3 regions of the Hymenobacter ruber genome follow, and region 2 is predicted to be linked to each of the others. Evidence: riboswitches for the same ligand, from Rfam matches in the RefSeq annotation. Region 2 holds a riboswitch; each other region holds the start of a gene.

Region 1 (6,707 bases), 410 kb from region 2:
GCGAAGCATCTTTACCGCAGTAGTAAATCCTTGCGATTGGATTAGTATTGAGGTAAAGATGCTTCGCTGCGCTCTGCATGACGTTCGTATTTAACGCTTAACTCCCTCCCATGCTCACCCCCGCCGAAGCCACCGCCCGCGTCCTCGCCACCGCCCGCCCGCTGCCCGCTGAAACCGTGGCCCTGCCCCACGCCGCCGGCCGCATCTTGGCCGAAACCCTCGTGGCCGACCGCGACTTCCCACCCTTCAACCGCGTGGCGATGGACGGCATTGCGGTGAGCCACGCGGCGTGGGCGGGCGGCCAGACGGAATTCGACCTCGCCCACACCCAATACGCCGGCGAGCCCGCCCGCCCGCTACCCAGCCCGCGGCAGGCCGTGGAGGTGATGACCGGCGCGGTGCTGCCCGCCGGGGCCGATGTGGTGGTGCGCTACGAGGACATTTTGCTGCACGACAACCGCGCCCGCATCCAGATTCCGCCGCCCGATGCGCCCGGCGTCAACATCCACCACCAAGCCGCCGACCGCCGCGCCGGCGATGCCCTGCTATGCCCCGGCACGCGCCTCGGCCCCGCCGAGCTGGCCGTGGCCGCCACCGTGGGCGCGGCCGAAATAGCCGTGCTGCGCAACGCCCGCGTGGCCGTGGTGAGCACCGGCGACGAGCTGGTGGGCATCGGCGCTACGCCGCTGGCGCACCAGATTCGGCGCTCCAATGTGTATGCCCTGCAAGCGCTATTTACCCAGGACGGGGCCGATGTTTCGCTGTTTCACCTCTCCGATAACGTGGAAGAGCTGCGCGTGGGCCTTACCAATATTCTGGCGGCGGGCTTTGATGCCGTGGTGCTGAGCGGAGCCGTGAGCAAGGGCCGCGCCGACCACCTGCCGGGCCTGCTGCGTGAACTGCACGTTGAAGAAATCTTCCACGAAGTGCAGCAGCGGCCCGGCAAGCCGCTCTGGTTTGGGGCGCGGGCCGGCGGGCCGGTGGTGTTCGGGCTGCCCGGCAATCCGGTGTCCACCTTCATCACGGCCTGCCGCTACGTGCGGCCTTGGCTGCGCGCCGTGCAGCAGCCCGAAGGCGCGGCCGAAAATGCTGTTATTGAAGCTCCGCTGCCGGCCGTGCTCACGGTCGATATCACCTTCAAGCCCCAGCTCACGCACTTCGTGCCCGTGCGCCTGACCGTGAACGCGGAGGGCCGCCGCCTGGCCACCCCGCTCCGCGTGGGCGGCTCCGGCGACATGCTGGGACTGGTAGGGGCCACCGCGTTTCTGGAGCTGCCGCCGGAGCCGGCCGTGTTTGCGGCAGGCAGCGTGTGGCCGGCGTGGGGGCTGTAGGTTGTAGCACATGATTTAGCTTGTGCTCGGCATGGCACCTCCGGTCGACTGGCTTCCAAAGACCTAAAAACCTGGGCTTCCGCCCTACGCCAGCAGCTGCCGCAGCCGCAGGTGTTGCAGCAGCATAATGGTCTTGCCGTCCTGGATTTCGCCGGTTTTCACCATGGCAAGAGCTGCTTGCAGGGGCATTTCGAGCACTTCGATTTCCTCTTCCTCAATGCCGCCACCGGCGTGCTGCTCGGTGGCCGCCGAGTATTCGGCCAGGTAAAAAAACAGGCGCTCCGTGACCGAACCGGGGCTCATGTAGGCCTCCATCACCTTCTCGACGTGGGTGAGGCGGTAGCCGGTTTCCTCCTCCGTTTCGCGGATGATGGCCGTGTCCGGGTGGTCATCATCGAGCAGGCCGGCGCAGGCTTCGATGAGCATGCCCGTGGGGTTGCCGTTCACGAAGGTGGGCAGGCGGAACTGCCGGGTGAGGATGACGTGGTCGGTGGCGGGGTCGTGGAGCAGGATTACCGCCCCGTTGCCCCGGTCGTAGGCCTCGCGCGACTGGGTTTCCCAGGTACCGTTTTTGCGTTGGTAGTCGAAGGTGATTTTGCGCAGGGTAAACCAGTCGTCGGACAAAGTTTTCTGCTCGCGGATGCGGATTCGTTCGTTCATACAGGGGAGGCAAATGCTCGTGGTTGAGAACAAGTAACGACGCGGTTTGGCAAATCGATACCGCAGCGCACCATCGGCGAAAAGCCAGCCACCCGCCTGTTGTGCCCGCCGCCGCCTTCCTGGCCCGGTACTGCGCAGCCGGCCCGGTGGGACTTTTATAGCCCCTGCTTCCGCTTGCGCTACAAGCCCCATTCCGTTGTATCTTCGCCCTACGCTGCTATCCAGAAAGACCGAGGGAACGGGCCCGATGACGTCTTGGCAACCTACCGCGAGTAGGTGCCAACTCCCGTTTCACCGCCGTTTTTGGTGAAAGAAGATGACAGCCGGAACTGTGCTTCCCCGCACGGGTTTCTTTCTGGATACGCGCTTGTACGCTGCTATACCGAATCCGAAAGAAATGTCCACTGCCACCCTCGCCGCCCCCTCTCCTCTTCCCGAACTGCTCCGCCAGCGCCTGTTGATTCTCGACGGCGCGATGGGCACTATGATTCAGCGCCACCCGCTGACCGAAGAGGATTTTCGCGGCACCCGCTTCGCCGACCACCCCAAGCCCCTGCGCGGCAACAACGACCTGCTGAGCCTCACCCGGCCTGATATTATCAAAGGAATCCACGCCGAATATTTCGCCGCCGGGGCCGATATGGTGGAAACCAACACCTTCTCAGGCACCACCATCGCGCAGGCCGACTACGGCCTGGAGCACGTGGTGTATGAGCTGAACTACGAGTCGGCCCGCCTGGCCCGCGAGGCTGCCGACGAGTACGCCACGCCCGAGCGCCCGCGCTTCGTGGCCGGCGCCGTGGGCCCCACCAACCGTACCGCCTCGCTTTCGCCCGACGTCAACCGTCCCGGCTTCCGCGCCGTGACCTTTGATGAGCTGGCCACCGCCTATCTGGAGCAAGTGCGCGGCCTCGTGGATGGCGGCGTGGATACGCTACTCATCGAAACCATCTTCGACACGCTGAACGCCAAAGCCGCACTTTATGCGGTGCAGAAGTTCTTCGACGAAGGTGGCCGCGTGGTGCCCGTCATGATTTCGGGCACCATCACCGACGCCTCGGGCCGCACCCTTAGCGGCCAGACGGTGGAGGCTTTCTGGAACAGCATCCGCCACCTGCCGCTGCTGAGCGTGGGCCTGAACTGCGCCCTCGGGGCCGACCAGCTCCGCCAGTACGTGCAGGAGCTGAGCCGCATTTCCGACGTGCATATTTCGGCCTACCCCAACGCCGGCCTGCCCAACGCCTTCGGCGGCTACGACGAATCGGCCCAGGAATTTGCCGCGCTGGTGGAAGAATACTTGAAGGAAGGCATCGTGACGGTGGTGGGCGGCTGTTGCGGCACCACGCCCCAGCACATCGCCGAATTGAGCAAGCTGGCCGAGAAATACCAGCCCCGCCAGCTGCCCACCGAGCAGATTCCCTCCACGCGCCTAAGCGGTCTGGAGCCGTTTACCATCAAAGAGGAAAGCCTATTCGTGAACGTGGGCGAGCGCTGCAACGTGACCGGCTCGCGCGCCTTCGCCCGCCTCATCCGCACGGGTGCTTATGAAGAAGCCCTGGCCGTGGCCCGCCTGCAGGTGGAAGAAGGCGCGCAGGTGCTCGACATCAACATGGACGAGGGCATGCTCGATTCGGAGCAAGTGATGACGACTTTTCTGCACCTCATTGCCTCGGAGCCCGACATTGCGCGGGTGCCCGTCATGATTGATTCCTCGAAGTGGAGCGTGCTCGAAGCCGGCCTGAAATGCGTGCAGGGCAAGAGCATCGTGAACTCGATTTCGCTGAAAGAAGGCGAAGAGGCCTTCCGCGAGCGCGCCCACACGGTGCGCCAGTACGGGGCTGCTGTGGTGGTGATGGCCTTCGACGAAAACGGCCAGGCCGACTCACTGGAACGCCGCATTGAAATCTGCCAGCGTAGCTACGATATTTTGGTGAAGGAAGTGGGCTTCGACCCATCCGACATCATTTTCGACCCCAATATCCTGACCGTGGGCACGGGCATGGACGAGCACCGCAACTACGCCCTCGACTTCATCGAAGCCGTGCGTTGGATTAAGGCCAACCTGCCCGGCGCGCTTACCAGTGGCGGCATCAGCAACATCAGCTTCTCGTTCCGCGGCAACGACGTGGTGCGCGAGGCCATGCACACGGCCTTCCTCTACCACGCTATCAAAGCCGGCCTGGACATGGGCATCGTAAACCCCGGCCAGCTCGGCGTGTACGATGAAATCGAACCCCACCTGCTGGAGCTGGCCGAAGACGTGCTCCTGAACCGCCGCGCCGACGCCACCGAGCGCCTCGTAGAATTTGCCGACACGGTGAAGCAGAAGGACAAGGCTGAAGTAAAAGCCGACGAGTGGCGCAGCCTGCCGGTGCAGGAGCGCCTGTCGCACGCGCTGGTGAAGGGCATCACCGAATTTATTGACGAAGACACCGAGGCCGCCCGCCAGGAGCTGGCCCGCCCGCTGGATGTGATTGAAGGCCCGCTAATGGCCGGCATGAACGTGGTGGGCGACCTGTTTGGAGCCGGCAAAATGTTCCTGCCGCAGGTGGTGAAATCGGCCCGCGTGATGAAGAAAGCCGTGGCCTATCTGGAGCCATACCTGCTGGCCGACAAGCAGGGCTCGGACCGCCAGACGGCCGGCAAAATCCTGATGGCGACGGTGAAAGGCGACGTGCACGACATCGGCAAGAACATCGTGGGCGTGGTGCTGGCCTGCAACAACTTCGATATCGTGGACCTTGGCGTGATGGTGCCGCTGGAAAAGATTCTCGACGAAGCGCAAGCGCAAAACGTGGACGTTATTGGCCTCTCCGGCCTCATCACCCCTAGCCTTGATGAGATGGTGTACGTGGCCCAGGCCATGGAAAAGCGCGGTATGAAAGTGCCGCTGCTCATCGGTGGCGCTACCACCTCGCGCCTGCACACGGCCGTGAAAATCGCGCCCTCCTATAGCGGCGCGGTAGTACACGTCAACGATGCCTCGCGCAGTGTAGGCGTGGCGGCGGGCCTGCTCGGCTCGGGTGAAAAAGCCTATGCGCAGACCGTGGCCGACGATTACGCCGCCCTGCGCGCCGACTACGCCAGCCGCCAGCGCGAGAAGAACTACCTGACCATTGAAGTCGCCCGTGAAAATGGCTTCAAATCGGACTGGAACACGGTTTCAATTACTAAGCCCAGCTTCCTCGGCACCAAAGTGCTCGAAGACTACGACCTCGCCGAGCTGGCCCAATACATCGACTGGACGCCCTTCTTCCACACCTGGGAGCTGAAGGGCCGCTACCCGCGCATCCTCGAAGACGAAAACCTGGGCGAAGCGGCCACCAAATTGTTTGAAGACGCGCAGACTATGCTCGCCCAAATCATTGATGGCAATCTGCTCACCGCCCGCGCCGTGCTGGGCTTCTGGCCGGCCAATACCAAGGATTACGACACCATCGAAATCTACGCCGACGACACGCGCGAGACGGTAGCTACCGAGTTTTTCACGTTGCGCCAGCAGGGCGAAAAGGGTCCGAAAATCCCCAACCTCGCCTTCTCCGATTTCCTCGCGCCGAAGGAAACCGGCCGCGCCGACTACCTGGGCGGTTTCGCCGTGACGGCCGGCATCGGCATCGAAAAGCTGATTGAGCAGTACGACGCCGACCACGACGATTACTCCAGCATCATGGTGAAGGCGCTGGCCGACCGCCTGGCCGAAGCCTTCGCCGAGCGCCTGCACGAGCGGGTGCGCCGCGAGTTCTGGGGCTACGCGCCCGACGAGCACCTCTCAGGCGACGACCTCATTCAGGAGAAGTACCGCGGCGTGCGCCCGGCCCCCGGCTACCCCGGCTGCCCCGACCACACCGAGAAAATCACCCTCTTCCAACTGCTGGATGCGGAAGGCAAAACCGGCATTTCCCTCACCGAAAACTTAGCCATGTACCCGGCTTCATCGGTGAGCGGGATGTACTACGCGCATCCGGATTCGCGCTACTTCGGACTCGGCCGCATTGGCGTAGACCAAGTGGCTGACATCGCGCAGCGCAAGCATATGCCGCTGGCCGAGCTGGAGCGCTGGCTGATGCCCAACCTGAACTATGAGCCGAAGAAGTAGCGCGGACTTTTAGTCCGCGCCTGAACGACTCCTGAATTACCGACCTCACGCTTCCAGGCGCGGACTAAAAGTCCGCGCTACTATCCATGAAAGTTACCGACCACCTCGCCCAGGCCAACGGCAAAACCCTCTTCTCGTTTGAGGTGCTGCCGCCCAAAAAGGGCGAAAACATCCACACGCTCTTCTCCAATATCGAGCCGCTGATGGAGTTCAAGCCGCCGTTCATCGACGTGACCTATCACCGCGAAGAGTACGTGTACCGCCACCATCCCAACGGCCTGCTGGAGAAGAAAACCGTGCGCCGCCGCCCCGGCACCGTGGGCATTTGCGCGGCCATCAAAAACCGCTTCGACGTGGACACCGTGCCCCACCTCATTTGCGGCGGCTTCACAAAAGAAGAAACCGAAAACGCGCTGATTGACCTGCACTTTCTGGGCATCGATTCCATTCTGGCTCTGCGCGGCGACCCCATCAAATCCGAAGGCCACTTCAAGCCCGAGCCCGACGGGCACGCCTACGCCTGCGACCTCATCGGCCAGGTAGCCAACCTGAACAAGGGCGAGTACCTGGATGAGGAACAGGACGATACCTGGGCCACCAACTTCTGCATCGGCACGGCC
Region 2 (6,707 bases):
GGATTTTCACGGGTGAAAGTAGCGACGGCTTCAACTGGCTGTAGGGAAACTGCTGACACTGATGCTCCAGCTGCAATCGGATTCTCGGCGTTGCTGGCAGCAGTCCCGGCAATCTTCTCCAAAGCGGCTTCAATCCACTGGCTCGCGGCATCCTGATAATCCACGTCCGCATCCACGCGGTCAAGCAGTCGGGTGCCGCCCAATTCCGCCAAACGCTGGTCGAAATCCTTGCCCGTCTGGCAGAAATGCAGATAGCTCGTATCGCCCAGCGCCAGCACGGCGAAGCGTAGTTTCGGTAGCTTCGGAGCACGACTACCGTTGATAAACTGGTGTAATTCCTCGGCCGAAATGGGCGGCTCGCCCTCGCCGTGCGTGCTCACGATGATGAGCAGATTCTGCTCCTGCGCCAACTGCCGCGTGGGGTAGTCGTTCATGTCGCGCACCTCGGCCGTGAGGCCGCGCTGCTTAGCCGCTTCGGCGGCTTGCTGGGCCACTTTTTTACCATTGCCAGTGTGCGAGCCGTAGAGAATGGTCAGCTTCTCTACCGGGGCCGCCACGGCGGGGGCGGGCGCGACAGCTGCAACTGCCGCGCCGCCGCTGGTGGCCTGACCGTAGAAATAGCCACTCAGCCACACCAGCTGCTGCGCCGATAATTTTTCGGTAAGCTGCTGAAGGTGTGCCTCGTCGAGGTGAGGGGGAAGGATGGGGAAAGCAGACATAATCAATCCGGGTACAATAGGGGAGACTCAAGGACGCAGTTGTGCCTAAGCCACTTTCGCGTAATTCAACAGTTCCGGGAGCAGCTCTGCAGGCACTTCAGCCGCTTCTGTAGCTGGTTGCTTCATCAGCCGCACCACCTCGCCCAGCACAATCACGGCCGGTGCGCCCAGGCCGGCGGTGCTGGCCCGTTCGGCGATATTGGCCACGGTGCCGGCCGCCACGCGGGCCGTGGGCAGGGTGCCATTTTGGATAATGGCTGCCGGAACCGCAGCTCCACCGTAGCGGGCAAAAAGTGCTACGATTTCCGGCAACCGGCTCATTCCCATTAGAATGATGGTGGTGACGCTGGGCGTCTGAGCGGCTTCGAGCAACGCGGTGGAAAGCTGGTCGTCGGCGGTGGTAGCCGTCAGCACCCGAAATCCTTCGCTCAGGCCACGGTGCGTGGCCGGAATGCCCACGCTGCCCGCCGCCGCCACCGCGCTGCTGATACCCGGCACGTAGTCCGCAGCCAGCCCGTGGGCTTCGGCATAGAGCATTTCCTCGCGGCCCCGCCCAAATACGAACGGGTCACCACCCTTCAGCCGCACGACGTGGCCGTGGCGGTAGGCTTGCTGCACAATCAGGTCGTTGATGCCTTCCTGGGTATAAGCCTTAAAACCGCTGCGCTTGCCCACGAAAATCAGTGGCACACCGGGCCGAACGTGAGCCAGCAGCGCATCATTCGCCAGCGCATCATACAGCACCACATCGGCCGCAGCCAGGGCTTTGGCGCCGCGCAGGGTCAGGAGGTCCGGGTCGCCGGGCCCGGCCCCTACAACGGTCAGGCGAGGCAGGAAAAGAGGGGAATCAGCCATGATGGGTATCAAATGCTAGATGGAAAAAGCCGCTTCGGCCAGCACTTCGTCCGTGAAATACTCGGGGTCGGTGGCGGCGACAAGGCCGGCGGCGAGGGTTGCGCCGGTCTGCTCATCGACGAGGATGAAGGCGCCCGTCACGCGGTTCTGGCGGTACTCGTCCACCACCAGGGGTAGGGCGGTTTTGAGGCGTACCCGCACGATGTCGTTCAGCCGGGCTTCGTCGGTGCCCTGACTTTCGAAGGTTTCGATGTTGGTTTTTTGCAGGATGGTGGTCACGGCTGCCTTCACCATAGCCGCGTGGTGCTGCACCAGCAGCTTGCGGCCGGCACGCAGGGGCCGCTCATCCATCCAGCACAGGGTGGCTTCCAGCTCGCGCACCACGGCCGGATGGGCGGCGGTGGGCACGATGGTATCGCCCCGGCTCACGTCCACGTCGTCGCGCAGGCGCAGCACCACACCTTGTGGGGCGCTGGCGGCGGCCACTTCCTGCTGGTTCACCTCAATGGCCTCAATCACCGTTTCCAAGCCCGAAGGCCAGATGCGCACCCGGTCGCCAGCCTGGTAAGTACCGCTCTGAATCCGGCCGGCGTAGCCCCGGTAGTCGGGCAATTCCTCCGTCTGGGGCCGAATCACATATTGCACCTGAAAGCGGGGCTCATTCGGGTTGGCATCAATGGCGGCCGGCACGCTTTCGAGGTGTTCCAGCAGGCTGGGACCCTGGTACCAAGGCAAGCAGTTCGAGCGGCGCACCACGTTGTCGCCGTTGAGCGCGCTGAGCGGAATGGCTACCACATTCGGCAACCGCAACTGCTCGGCAATAGCTTGATAATCGGCCACGATGTTGCGGAAAACAACTTCCTCGTGGCCCACCAAATCCATCTTGTTCACGGCTAGCACGAAGTGCTGAATACCCAGCAGCGAGGCCAGCAGCGTGTGCCGCCGGGTCTGCTCAATTACGCCCTGGCGGGCATCCACGAGCACAATGGCGAGGTCGGCATTGCTCGCGCCGGTCACCATGTTGCGGGTGTACTGCACGTGGCCCGGCGCGTCGGTGATGATGAACTTGCGGCGCGGCGTGGTGAAGTATTTGTGGGCTACGTCGATGGTGATACCCTGCTCGCGCTCAGCCTTCAGGCCATCGGTTAGCAGCGCCAAATCAACATCGCCGCCGGTGGTGGCGCGGCGCTTTTCCAGCGTTGCCAGTACATCAAGGGAAACGGAGTCGCTGTCATAAAGCAGACGGCCAATGAGCGTGCTTTTGCCATCGTCAACACTGCCGCAGGTGATAAATCGGAGAAGGTCCATTTTTGGTGCTTGGTTTTTAGTGCTTGGTTTCTGGCGCTCGGTTGATAATCCGGGGCTTTGTGTGGCATTAGAACAGCCAAGCACCAAGCACCGGAAACCAAGCACCAACCTTAGAAATACCCGTTGCGCTTCCGGTCTTCCATCCCCGTTTCGGAGAGGTTGTCATCCAGCCGCGTCGCCCCACGCTCGCTCACTTTGGCCAGCAACAGGTCCTGGATGATGTCGTCCACGGAAGAAGCGTCGCTTTCCACGGCAGCAGTGCAGGTGGAGTCGCCCACGGTGCGGAAGCGCACGCGGCGGTTCACGATTTCGTCGGTTTCGTCCAGGTTCAGGTGTTCGCTGAAACCCAGGAGCTGGCCGCTGGGCAGCACCACGCACTGGCGCTCGTGCGAGAAGTAAATGTCTGGCAGCTTGATATTTTCGCGCTGGATGTAGTTCCACACGTCCAGCTCGGTCCAGTTTGAGATGGGGAACACGCGCACGTTTTCGCCCTTCTGGATGCGGCCGTTGTAGATGTTCCAGAGCTCCGGCCGCTGGCGCTTGGGGTCCCATTGGCCGAAGTCGTCGCGCACCGAAAAGATGCGCTCCTTGGCGCGGGCCTTCTCTTCATCGCGCCGCGCCCCGCCGATGCAGGCGTCGAACTCGAATTCCTCAATCACGTCGAGTAGCGTGTAGGTTTGGAGTGGGTTGCGGCTGGGGTATTTGCCGCCCGGCTCATGCAAGCCGCGCTCCCGAATGGTATCCTCCACCCGGCGCACAATCAGTTTCTCGCCCAGGTGCGCTGCCAGCTCATCGCGGTAGTTGATGATTTCCTCGAAGTTGTGGCCCGTATCAATGTGCACCAGCGGAAACGGGAACCGGCCCGGACGGAAGGCTTTTTCGGCCAGTCGGGTGAGGGCAATGGAATCTTTGCCGCCGGAAAACAAAAGTGCAGGCCGCTCGAACTGCCCGGCCACTTCACGTAGGATATGAATAGCTTCGGCCTCCAGACGGTCGAGGTAATCGAGATAAGCAGCGGTTGGCATTGGCATAGGAAGTCATGGTCCGAAAAAATCGGACGAAATTGAAAAACCGGAAGAGGTGGGTGGGATAAGGCCCGCACGCGGTGCCTTTGGGGAAGAAAATAGTGCCAGCAGACTTGCCGCTGGCGCATCGGTTCGGGCCTAGCCTAGCAATTGCTCCACCACCGGGTCGAGGCCCTGGTGGGCGGCGGTGGCGTGCAGGCCGCACTCCTTGGCAGCGGCATCTTCCCACCACCAGCGGCCGGCGCGGAAGTCCTCGCCCGGCGCAATGGCGCGGGTACAAGGCGCGCAGCCGATGCTCACGAATCCTTTGTTATGCAGCGGATTAACCGGAATGCCATTGGCCTGCGCAAAGGCCACGCACTCGGCCCAGGCCCAGCCGAAGAGCGGGTGCACTTTGATGAGCCCGTGGCCGGCATCCCACTCAGCGGGGTGCATGGTCTGGCGGTTCTGCGATTGCTCGGCGCGGATACCCGTTACCCACACCTGCTGGCCGGCCAGCGCCCGCGTCAGCGGCTCCACCTTGCGGATGTTGCAGCACTCTTTCCGGTTCTCAATGCTCTCGTAGAAGCTGTTGGGGCCTTTTTGGCGGGTCAGCTCCTCAATGGCCGCGCCGTTGGGGGCGAAGACTTCGATGGGCTTTTCGTAACGCAGCAAGGTCTTGTTCCAGGTCGAATAAGTCTCCTGGAAATTGCGGCCCGTATCGAGCGTGAACACCCGGATGGGCAGGTCGTTTTCGAAGATGAAATGTGTGAGTATCTGGTCCTCCAGGCCGAAGGAGGTGGAAAACGAGACGCGGCCGGGGAAGTGGTCGGCCAGCAGGGCCAGCGTTTCTGGTACTGAGCACTCGGGCAGGTAGCGGCGCAGGTCAGCAACCTGACTTTCAAGGGGTAATGCCATGATGGGAAGGGGAGTTTTTCTCCGCAGAAAAAACCAAACTGGGCCGTGGAGGCCGCAAAAACCCGCTACGCGTCGCGCAATGAATCAATCACCACAAAAGGGATAGCGGGGTGGCCGTCGCAACGGCCGCCGGAAGAGAAGCCCTAGTTCAACAACCAGCAATCTTCCCCGGCATAGCGGCCAGAGAACAGCACATGCAACAGCACATTCGGCGCGAAGCGGCGAGGGTGGCGGAGTGCAGGCGGGGATTGGTGGATGTGCTCACGGCGTTTTTATATGTCAGGACTTGGCACCGTTCCAACGGATGGGGGTTGCCGGCGTTTCGTCGAGCCTGTCTCTCCGCGCCTCTGTATAAAAATGAATAGCGCCCCAAACGAGGGTTGCTGGGCAAATGTAAAGGACGAAAATGCGAAATGCCAAAATTTTGTTTCGCGGAGATGAAACTGCCGGCTGCGCAAAAGGTTTGGCGGCCGTGCATTCGCCGCGTAATTTGCCGTGCAACCCCTGAACCTGCCGCGTGGTCTATGGGTTGCTTAAGCACTTCTAATACCCCGTTTTCTGCATGGAAGCCCTAGCCCACTCCGCCTACGTCGACATCAACGCCCCACTGGTGGAGCGCTGCCGCCTCAACGACCGCCAGGCCCAGGCCGAAATTTACCGGCGCTATTCCAAGGCCATGTTCAACGCCGCCCTGCGCATCACCGGCGACTATGCCGAGGCCGAAGATGTGCTTCAGGAGTCGTTTCTGAGTGCTTTTCGGGAGTTGAGCGGCTATAAGGGCGACTCGTCGTTCGGGGCCTGGCTGAAGCGCATTGTGGTGAACAAAAGCATCAACTGCCTGCGGCAGCGGCGGCTGGCGCTGGTGCCGCTGGGCGAGCAGCACCACGAAGAACCCGCCGAATCCGCCGCGCACTCGCCCGAGGACGAGGCCGATATGCACTACCGCGCCGACGTGCTGCGCCGCTGCATTCAGGAGCTGCCCGACGGCTACCGCGTGGTGCTCAGCCTGTATTTGCTGGAGGGCTACGACCACCTCGAAATCGCCGGCATCCTGGGCATTTCCGAATCTACTTCCAAATCGCAGTACAGCCGGGCACGGGTTCGGCTGCGCGAATTAGCCGCCCAGCGCGGCCTTAGCTAAGTTTTTATCCGTTATCACTAGTCGTTTAACCGTTCACTACCCTTCATCCGTTTTCGCCCGGCCGCGGTTTTCGTATAGCCCCGTGGCCCGCCCTGAACCTGGACGAACCGTGCGTCTGCTACTCATTCATGGATACCAAGAAAAATAATTCCCTTGAAACCTTCGTCGAGCGGCACCGCGCCGATTTCGACACCCACGAGCCGCGCCCCGACCTCTGGGCCGCGCTGGAGGAGCAGCTCAACGCCGCCACGCCCGCGCCCCAAATCCCGGCCATGCGCGTGGCCGAGGCTGTGGAAGTGCCGTTTGTGGCACCCGTGGCCGTTGTGGTTCCCGTTGCTCAGCCCGAAGCTCGTCTCCGCTGGTTTCAGCGCTACGGCGTAGCGGCCGCTCTGGCCCTGCTGGTGTTCGCCGCCGGGGCCAGCGAAGCCTGGAAGTCTCGCAGTGCCGCGCCCGAAACGGCCGCGGCTGCCGCGCCGGTCGCCACGCTCGGCAGCGCCGCCAATGAACCCGACGCGGCCCTATATCAGGGCGGTAACCCGCTTTCTCTCACCGCCGCCGAGCACACCACCGGGGCCGATAGCCAGCTGGTACGGGCCGTGCGCGGTATGGAAGCCTACTACACCAACCAACTGGCCCGCCGCCAAACCGAGCTGAGCCAGCTGAGTGGCCCCGGCATGGCCGCCATGAACGCCGACTGGCAGCACGAGCTGGTTTCGCTCGATTCCAGCTACCGCGAGCTCAAGCAGCAACTGCTGCACCACC
Region 3 (6,707 bases), on a different contig from region 2:
GCCTGCGCAACGATTTCAAGCTAAACACCTATTCGCTTTCGGGCGCTTACCAAATCAGCCCCAAATTCAGCGCCGCCGCCCGCGCCAGCTTCGACCGGCGCGACTACAACGCCCAGAACTTCTATACCACCAATGCCGGCGACCGCGCCCGCGAAACCACCTCGCGCGACTGGTACCAGGGCCAGCTGCGCTACGAATGGAGCGCCCGCGCCCGCACCGAATTGCAGCTGGTGGGCACCAGCAGCACCGACTACTACGTGTACACGCCTACCTCGGCGGCCAGCGACCACCTCATGCACTACCTCAACGTGCAGGGCCAGCACCAGCTGCGCTTTTCCGACAAGGTGCAGTTGACCCTGGGCGGCCAGGCCGACCGCCGCAGCGTGCGCAGCAACGACCGGGGCGACCACGCCGTGTGGCACCAGGGCGCATTTGCCGTGGCCGGCCTCATGCCCACCGCCGGCCTGAACCTGACCGCCGCCCTGCGCCTCGACCACGACCGGGCCTATGGCACCGAAGTGCTGCCCCAGCTCACGGCCAGCCAGTTGCTGGGCGAGAAGCTGACCGTGCGCGCCGCCGTGGGCCGCGCTATCCGGGCGGCGAATTTTACCGAGCAGTACAACTCGGCCATCCGGCCCGGCATCGTGCCTAACGGCTTCAACGTGGGCAACCCCGGCCTCGAAGCCGAGCGCACCTGGAGCTACGAAGGCGGCTTGGACTTCCACCCGCTGCCGGCCCTCGTGCTGCGCGGCACCTACTTCAACCGCTACGGCCGCAACCTGATTGACTACGTGGCCACGCCCGGCACCGAAGTGCAGGCCGGCAGCGGCTTCACCAACCTGAACCCGGCCAGCACCTATCGCTACGCCCAGAACCTGTTTGCCGTGAGCACGCAGGGCCTCGAATTTGAAGCCAGCACCCGCGCCCAGCTCAGCCAAGGCCTGCGCCTCGAAGGCAGCGTGGGCTACACCTACACTCACCTGAACGTGGACGGCAGCATCGTGTCGCAATACCTGAGCAACGTGGCCCGGCAGCTCATCAGCGGCAATCTGAGCCTGGTACACCGCCGTTTCACGGCCAGTCTGGGCGGGGTGTATAAGCAGCGTGCCAGCCAGAACACCGTGCCCAGCGCTGCCGTGAACGACGCCCAGCTCACCCCTGACTACGTGGTCATCAACGGCCGCCTCGACGTGGCGCTGCTGCCCGAGCGCCTGTGGGTGGTGGGCCAGGCCCAGAACTTATTCGATGCGAAATACTCCGACCTGCTGGGGGCCCAGATGCCCGGCCGCTGGCTGATGGCCGGTGTGCGCGTGGCCCTGCGGAAATAACGGCCTTTGGTGTAAAGCCTCACCCCCGACCCCTCTCCATAAGGGAGAGAGAAGCCCGCCGACAATGTTCAAGAAAGCCCTGACTCAATCGAGTCAGGGCCTTTTTTGCTTTATGAGGAAGGCATTATAGCGCCGTTGCAACTCCCCTCTCCCAGTGGAGAGGAGCCGGGGGTGAGGTTTCGCGTTAGAGCTTTTGGCCCGTCCGGCCTTACCTTTGCCCCATCAATTCCTCCTCCCGGAAGGATTGTTTTTATACAGAGGCGCTGAGAGACAGGCTCGACGACGCGCCGGCAACCACCCGCAACCGCGGCCCGGTGCCAATTCCTGACCATATAAAAACAACTGCCGTGCCTGCCGTTTCCGCTGCTTCGATTGCTTTTTCTGGTGTTTTTCGTGCCCGTTTGTTATCAATGGGCCGGATGTTTGCGGGCTGTTGTTGCTGTTGATTTCGGGCAGTAGCGCCGCGTAGCTGAGGCTACGGCCGGCGCGGTTTCATTCCTTTTTACGGGCTTTTTGCTTTGCGGCATGGCCGCTCCGGGTGGAGCGGTGGCGTGGCGCGTTTCCATCTGTTATGTTGAAAAAATCACTGGAGCTGCTCCGCACGGAAGCCGCCGAAACGGGGGCGAACACCCTCAAACGCAGCCTGAACGGCGTGAGCCTGATTGCCATCGGCATCGGGGTCATCATTGGGGCGGGCCTGTTCTCGCTCACCGGCATCGCGGCGGCCAATAACGCGGGGCCGGCCGTTACCATTTCCTTCATCGTGGCAGCCGTGGGCTGTGCTTTTTCCGCGCTGTGCTATGCCGAGTTTGCGGCGCTGGTGCCTGTTTCGGGCTCGGCCTACACCTATTCGTATGCCACCATGGGCGAGCTGTTCGCCTGGATTATCGGCTGGGACTTGGTGCTCGAATACTCGGTGGGCGCGGCCACGGTGGCCATCAGCTGGTCGCAGTACCTCATCAAATTTCTCGGGAAGTACGGGCTGCACATTCCGGCGCGACTGGTGATGTCGCCGTTTGAGTCGGCTACGCTGGCGGATGGCAGTACCGTGAGCGGCTACGTGAATGTGCCGGCCATGCTCATTGTGCTGGCCATCACGGCCATCGTCACGCGCGGCACCAAAGGCTCGGCGTGGTTCAATGCGCTGGTGGTGGCCCTGAAGGTGGCCGTGGTGCTGGTGTTTATCGCGCTGGGCTGGCGCTACATCGACCCTGCCAATTACCAACCCTACATCCCGGCCAATACGGGCACCTTCGGCGAGTTCGGGCTGAGTGGGATTCTGCGCGGGGCGGGCGTTATCTTCTTCGTTTTCATCGGCTTCGACATTGTGGCCACCATGGCGCAGGAAACCAAGAACCCGCAACGGAACATGCCCATTGGCATCCTTGGCTCGCTGGCGGTGTGCACGGTGCTGTTCGTGCTGTTCGGGCACGTGCTGACCGGTTTGGCCAACTACACGGAGTTCAAAAACAGCGCCGCGCCGGTGGCCATTGCCATCGAGAAAACGCCCTACGCCTGGCTGTCCTCGGCCGTGATTCTGGCCATTCTGGTGGGCTACACGTCGGTTATTCTAGTCGATTTGCTGGGGCAGTCGCGAGTGTTTTTCTCGATGTCGCGCGATGGACTGCTGCCCCCGGTGTTCTCGCGGCTGCACCCCAAGTTCAACACGCCGTTTCAGTCCAGCCTGTTGCTGGGCTCGTTCATTGCGTTGTTTGCGGGCTTCGTGCCCATCTCGGTAGTGGGCGAAATGACGAGCATCGGCACTCTGCTGGCCTTCGTGATGGTGTGCCTCGGCGTGCTCATCATGCGCCGCACCAACCCCGATGCGCCGCGCTCGTTCCGCACGCCCTGGGTGCCGGTGGTGCCCATCCTCGGCATCGTGGTGTGCCTGGTGATGATGGCCTCGCTGCCCTGGGAAACGTGGCTGCGCCTGGTGGTGTGGCTGGCGCTGGGCATGGTTATCTACTTCGGCTACGGGAAGAAAAATAGCAAGCTGCGGCTGACGCAGGAGGAAGTTAAGAGTTAAGGGCGTCTGTCATCCTGAGCGTAGCGAAGGACCTTATCACGCTTGAGCGGCTTCATGCAGGCGTGTTGCCAACGTGATAAGGTCCTTCGCTGCGCTCAGGATGACAGACGCTTCTAACGCATAGCCCTCAATGCGTGGTCAGACCGTTGGCGTCCAGCTCTTCATCATCGCGCACGCGGCTGAGGTCGCCTTCCAGGTCAATTTCACCCTCCGCAGCGGTGGGAGTGAGGGGGCGCTGCTTGTACACGTCCACGGCCCCGCAGCGGTCGAGGACAGCGCGGGCCTGCTCGGCTTCTGCGGGCGTGTTGGTTTCGATGGTGACTACTGCGTGCTCGGGGCCGGTGGCGGCAATGTGCGCCTGGGCATCATCGAGCTGACTGCCGCTGAACAGGTCCGTGAAAAACCGCGTCACGCTTTCGCGGAAGGGCTCGGCGGGCGCGCCGGCATCGGGCAGGTTTTGGGCTTGCAGGGTTTGCTGGGTGGCGATGCTGATGCTGCCAGGAGCAAGACCAGCGGTCTGCGCCTGCGTGGCGGCAAACTCCGCTTCGGAGGCGCTGGTAAATAAACCGACGATGATACGGGCCATAGATGATAGGGGAGGGTGTGCCGGTTCTACGGCGGCCCGGGCGGCCGGTTGTGGGGCAGAAGTGCCCGTTCGGCCAGCACTGGGGAGCCGTTGCATAATTTCAGCTAACCATCATCCCCGGCCCAATACCTTTGCCATTGCACTTCCCGCCGAACTTTTACCCCCATTCAAGGAGTTGGCGGCTGAATTCCTGCGCTTGCCCATGAACCCCACTCAATACCCCGGCCTGATACCTTCGTACGAACACGAGCGCCTCGCGGCCCTGCAGCCCTACCAGGTGCTGGGCACGCCGGGGCAGGAGGTGTTCAATGATTTTGTGAGCATCGTGGCCAAGCTCTTCGACATGCCCATTGCCCTGGTGAGCCTGGTGCGGGCCGACGACGTGGTGTTCATCGGCAATGAGGGCCTGCCCGAAGCCCTGGTGGTGAACCGCGAAGACAGCATGTGCTCAGTGGCCATCCTTAGCGACGGCCTCACCGAATACCGCGACATCGCGACTGCGCCCTGCGCCCTCGTCAACCCCTTTGTGGCGCAGAAAATGAACCTCGGCTTCTACGCCGGGCAGGCCCTGCGCACCCCCAACGGGATGGCCGTTGGCAGCCTCTGCGTCATGGACCGCCGCCCCCGCCAGCTCACCCCCTCGGAGGGCCTCCTGCTAAAGGACCTGGCCCAGGTGGCCCAGACGCTGCTGCGCCTGCAGGCCGCCCTGGCCGCCGGCTTTACCGTGCCCGCCGCCCTGCCCACTCGTCTCGATGCCACCGTGCAGCAGTCGCTCACCCGTCTGGCCACCCTGGCCGAGTTGAACGAGTGGGAAACGGCCAACACCGATGAAGCCCACCAATACGCCGAGTCGCGCCTCGACGAAGCCCGCTACCTGGCCCAGACGCTGTACCGCGAGTTGCGGGCGGTGCTGGCTGGGGTGGGGAAGTAAGTCTTTCGTGGAAACCGCGTAATTTGGGGTGATAACGCTACTTGGCCGGCCATGAATACGCTGCCATTGGCCGCTGCTTAAGAAGCTGCGGCTGCCTGTTGTCAGGGCATTTGCTTCCTTAATCATCCATTCAGCTTGAAAGGTGCATTATGATGAAACGTATAGCTTCTTTCCTGCTTGCAGTAGCCACAATGAGCTTCGGCTGGTCTGCTCAGGCCCAAACAGCCCCGGCATCTCATCTCGGCACGCCGCCGGTAAAAGCAATGTCCCACCCCAAAGGCGCGGCGGCTAAGCGCACGGCATACCAGGCGCCCTTCAAAGTGGATACTGCCGCTCTCCGCCGTTCCGGCCGCCCCGCCGACGGAATACGTATTCGTATCCAGCCAAAGAAATAGGAGTCCTGAGCCCCCGTTACTGAGCGTGGGGGTATCAGTGCTTTGCGCGGTTGGTAATTGCTGTACACCCCTAAACCGACCTTTTTCACGGTTATCTTTGTTGATTCCCTACGCCGAAAGCACTTCGGCGCAGCCCCAAAATCAACCCGAATTCCGTGATAGTTTGCATTGCCGAAAAGCCCAGCGTGGCCCGTGAAATCGCCACCGTGCTGGGCGCCACCCGCCGCATGGACGGCTACATGGAAGGCAACGGCTACCAGGTGACCTGGACCTTCGGCCACTTCTGCCAACTCAAGGAGCCCGACGACTACCAGCCCGAGTGGAAGCGCTGGAGCCTGCACAACCTGCCCATGATTCCGGACTCGTTCGGCATCAAGCTCATGCGCCGCGACGAGGGCGTGGTGAAGCAGTTTCACACCATCAAGAAGCTGGTGGACGAGGCCACCGAGGTCATAAACTGCGGCGACGCCGGGCAGGAAGGGGAGGTGATTCAGCGCTGGGTATTGATGGAGGCCAAGTGCCGCAAGCCCGTGAAGCGCCTCTGGATTTCGTCGCTCACCGAGGAGGCCATCCGGCAAGGCTTCCAGAACCTGCGCGAGGCAAAGGAATTCGACTCTTTATATCAAGCCGGCAAGAGCCGCGCCGTGGGCGACTGGCTGCTGGGCCTGAACGCCACGCGCCTCTTCACCCTCAAATACACCACCTACCAGGACAAACAGCTCCTGAGCATCGGGCGGGTGCAAACGCCCACGCTGGCCCTGCTGGTGGAGCGCTGGCACGAAATCCAGAACTTCCGCCCCGAGCCCTACTGGGTGCTAAAAACCGAGTACCGGGGCACCCTATTCAGCCACATGGCGTCGCCGGACAAAGCCAAGGATGCCGACGCCGCGCCCGATACCAAGAGCCGCCTGCGCGCCCTGGGCTATTTCGTGACCGAAGAGGAAGCGAAAGAAGCCCTCGAAGCGGTGCGCCCTGCCCCGTTGCGCGTCACGGATGTGGAAATTAAAAAAGGTCGCGAATCGCCGCCGCGCCTGTTCGATTTGACCTCGTTGCAGGTGCAGTGCAACAACCAGCTCGGTTTGTCTGCGGAAGACACGCTAAAAATTGTGCAGGGCCTTTACGAGAAGAAGGCGGTGAGCTACCCGCGCGTCGACACCACCTTCCTGCCCGACGACCAGTACCCGAAAATCCCAGGCATCCTGCGCGGCATCGGGTATGATGCGCTCACCGGCCCGCTGCTGGCGAATAAGATTCCGAAAACGCCCAAGGTTTTCAACAACAACAAAGTCACCGACCACCACGCCATCATCCCGACCGGCGCGGCCGGCCCCGGCGGCGGCATGGAAACCAGCGTGTACGACATCATTGCGCGCCGCTTCATTGCCGCCTTCTACCCCGATTGCGAGGTGAGCAACACGACCGTACTCGCCGAAGCCGCCGA

What was found. A riboswitch is a leader RNA that binds a small molecule or an ion and turns the genes downstream of it on or off. The one in region 2 is predicted to bind S-adenosylmethionine.
Region 1: linked by a shared signal. The riboswitch ahead of metH (methionine synthase) and the one ahead of ACYVM5_RS03705 (phosphoadenosine phosphosulfate reductase family protein) in region 2 are both predicted to bind S-adenosylmethionine.
Region 3: linked by a shared signal. The riboswitch ahead of ACYVM5_RS20225 (amino acid permease) and the one ahead of ACYVM5_RS03705 (phosphoadenosine phosphosulfate reductase family protein) in region 2 are both predicted to bind S-adenosylmethionine.

Annotation. Positions count from the first base shown of each region.
Region 1 is NZ_BAAGQX010000002.1:1,119,817-1,126,523, forward strand. It holds gene ACYVM5_RS05400 (molybdopterin molybdotransferase MoeA) at 111-1,331, shown strand; gene nudK (NUDIX hydrolase) at 1,416-1,991, opposite strand; SAM riboswitch class I at 2,206-2,314, shown strand; gene metH (methionine synthase) at 2,389-6,087, shown strand; gene metF (methylenetetrahydrofolate reductase) at 6,174-6,707, shown strand, end outside.
Region 2 is NZ_BAAGQX010000002.1:711,113-717,819, reverse strand. It holds gene ACYVM5_RS03725 (diflavin oxidoreductase) at 1-719, opposite strand, end outside; gene cobA (uroporphyrinogen-III C-methyltransferase) at 765-1,574, opposite strand; gene ACYVM5_RS03715 (sulfate adenylyltransferase subunit 1) at 1,590-2,882, opposite strand; gene cysD (sulfate adenylyltransferase subunit CysD) at 2,993-3,907, opposite strand; gene ACYVM5_RS03705 (phosphoadenosine phosphosulfate reductase family protein) at 4,046-4,804, opposite strand; SAM riboswitch class I at 5,074-5,162, opposite strand; gene ACYVM5_RS03700 (RNA polymerase sigma factor) at 5,367-5,945, shown strand; gene ACYVM5_RS03695 (hypothetical protein) at 6,074-6,707, shown strand, end outside.
Region 3 is NZ_BAAGQX010000004.1:2,258,200-2,264,906, reverse strand. It holds gene ACYVM5_RS20230 (TonB-dependent receptor plug domain-containing protein) at 1-1,328, shown strand, start outside; SAM riboswitch class I at 1,576-1,667, shown strand; gene ACYVM5_RS20225 (amino acid permease) at 1,900-3,354, shown strand; gene ACYVM5_RS20220 (hypothetical protein) at 3,482-3,940, opposite strand; gene ACYVM5_RS20215 (hypothetical protein) at 4,143-4,871, shown strand; gene ACYVM5_RS20210 (type IA DNA topoisomerase) at 5,422-6,707, shown strand, end outside.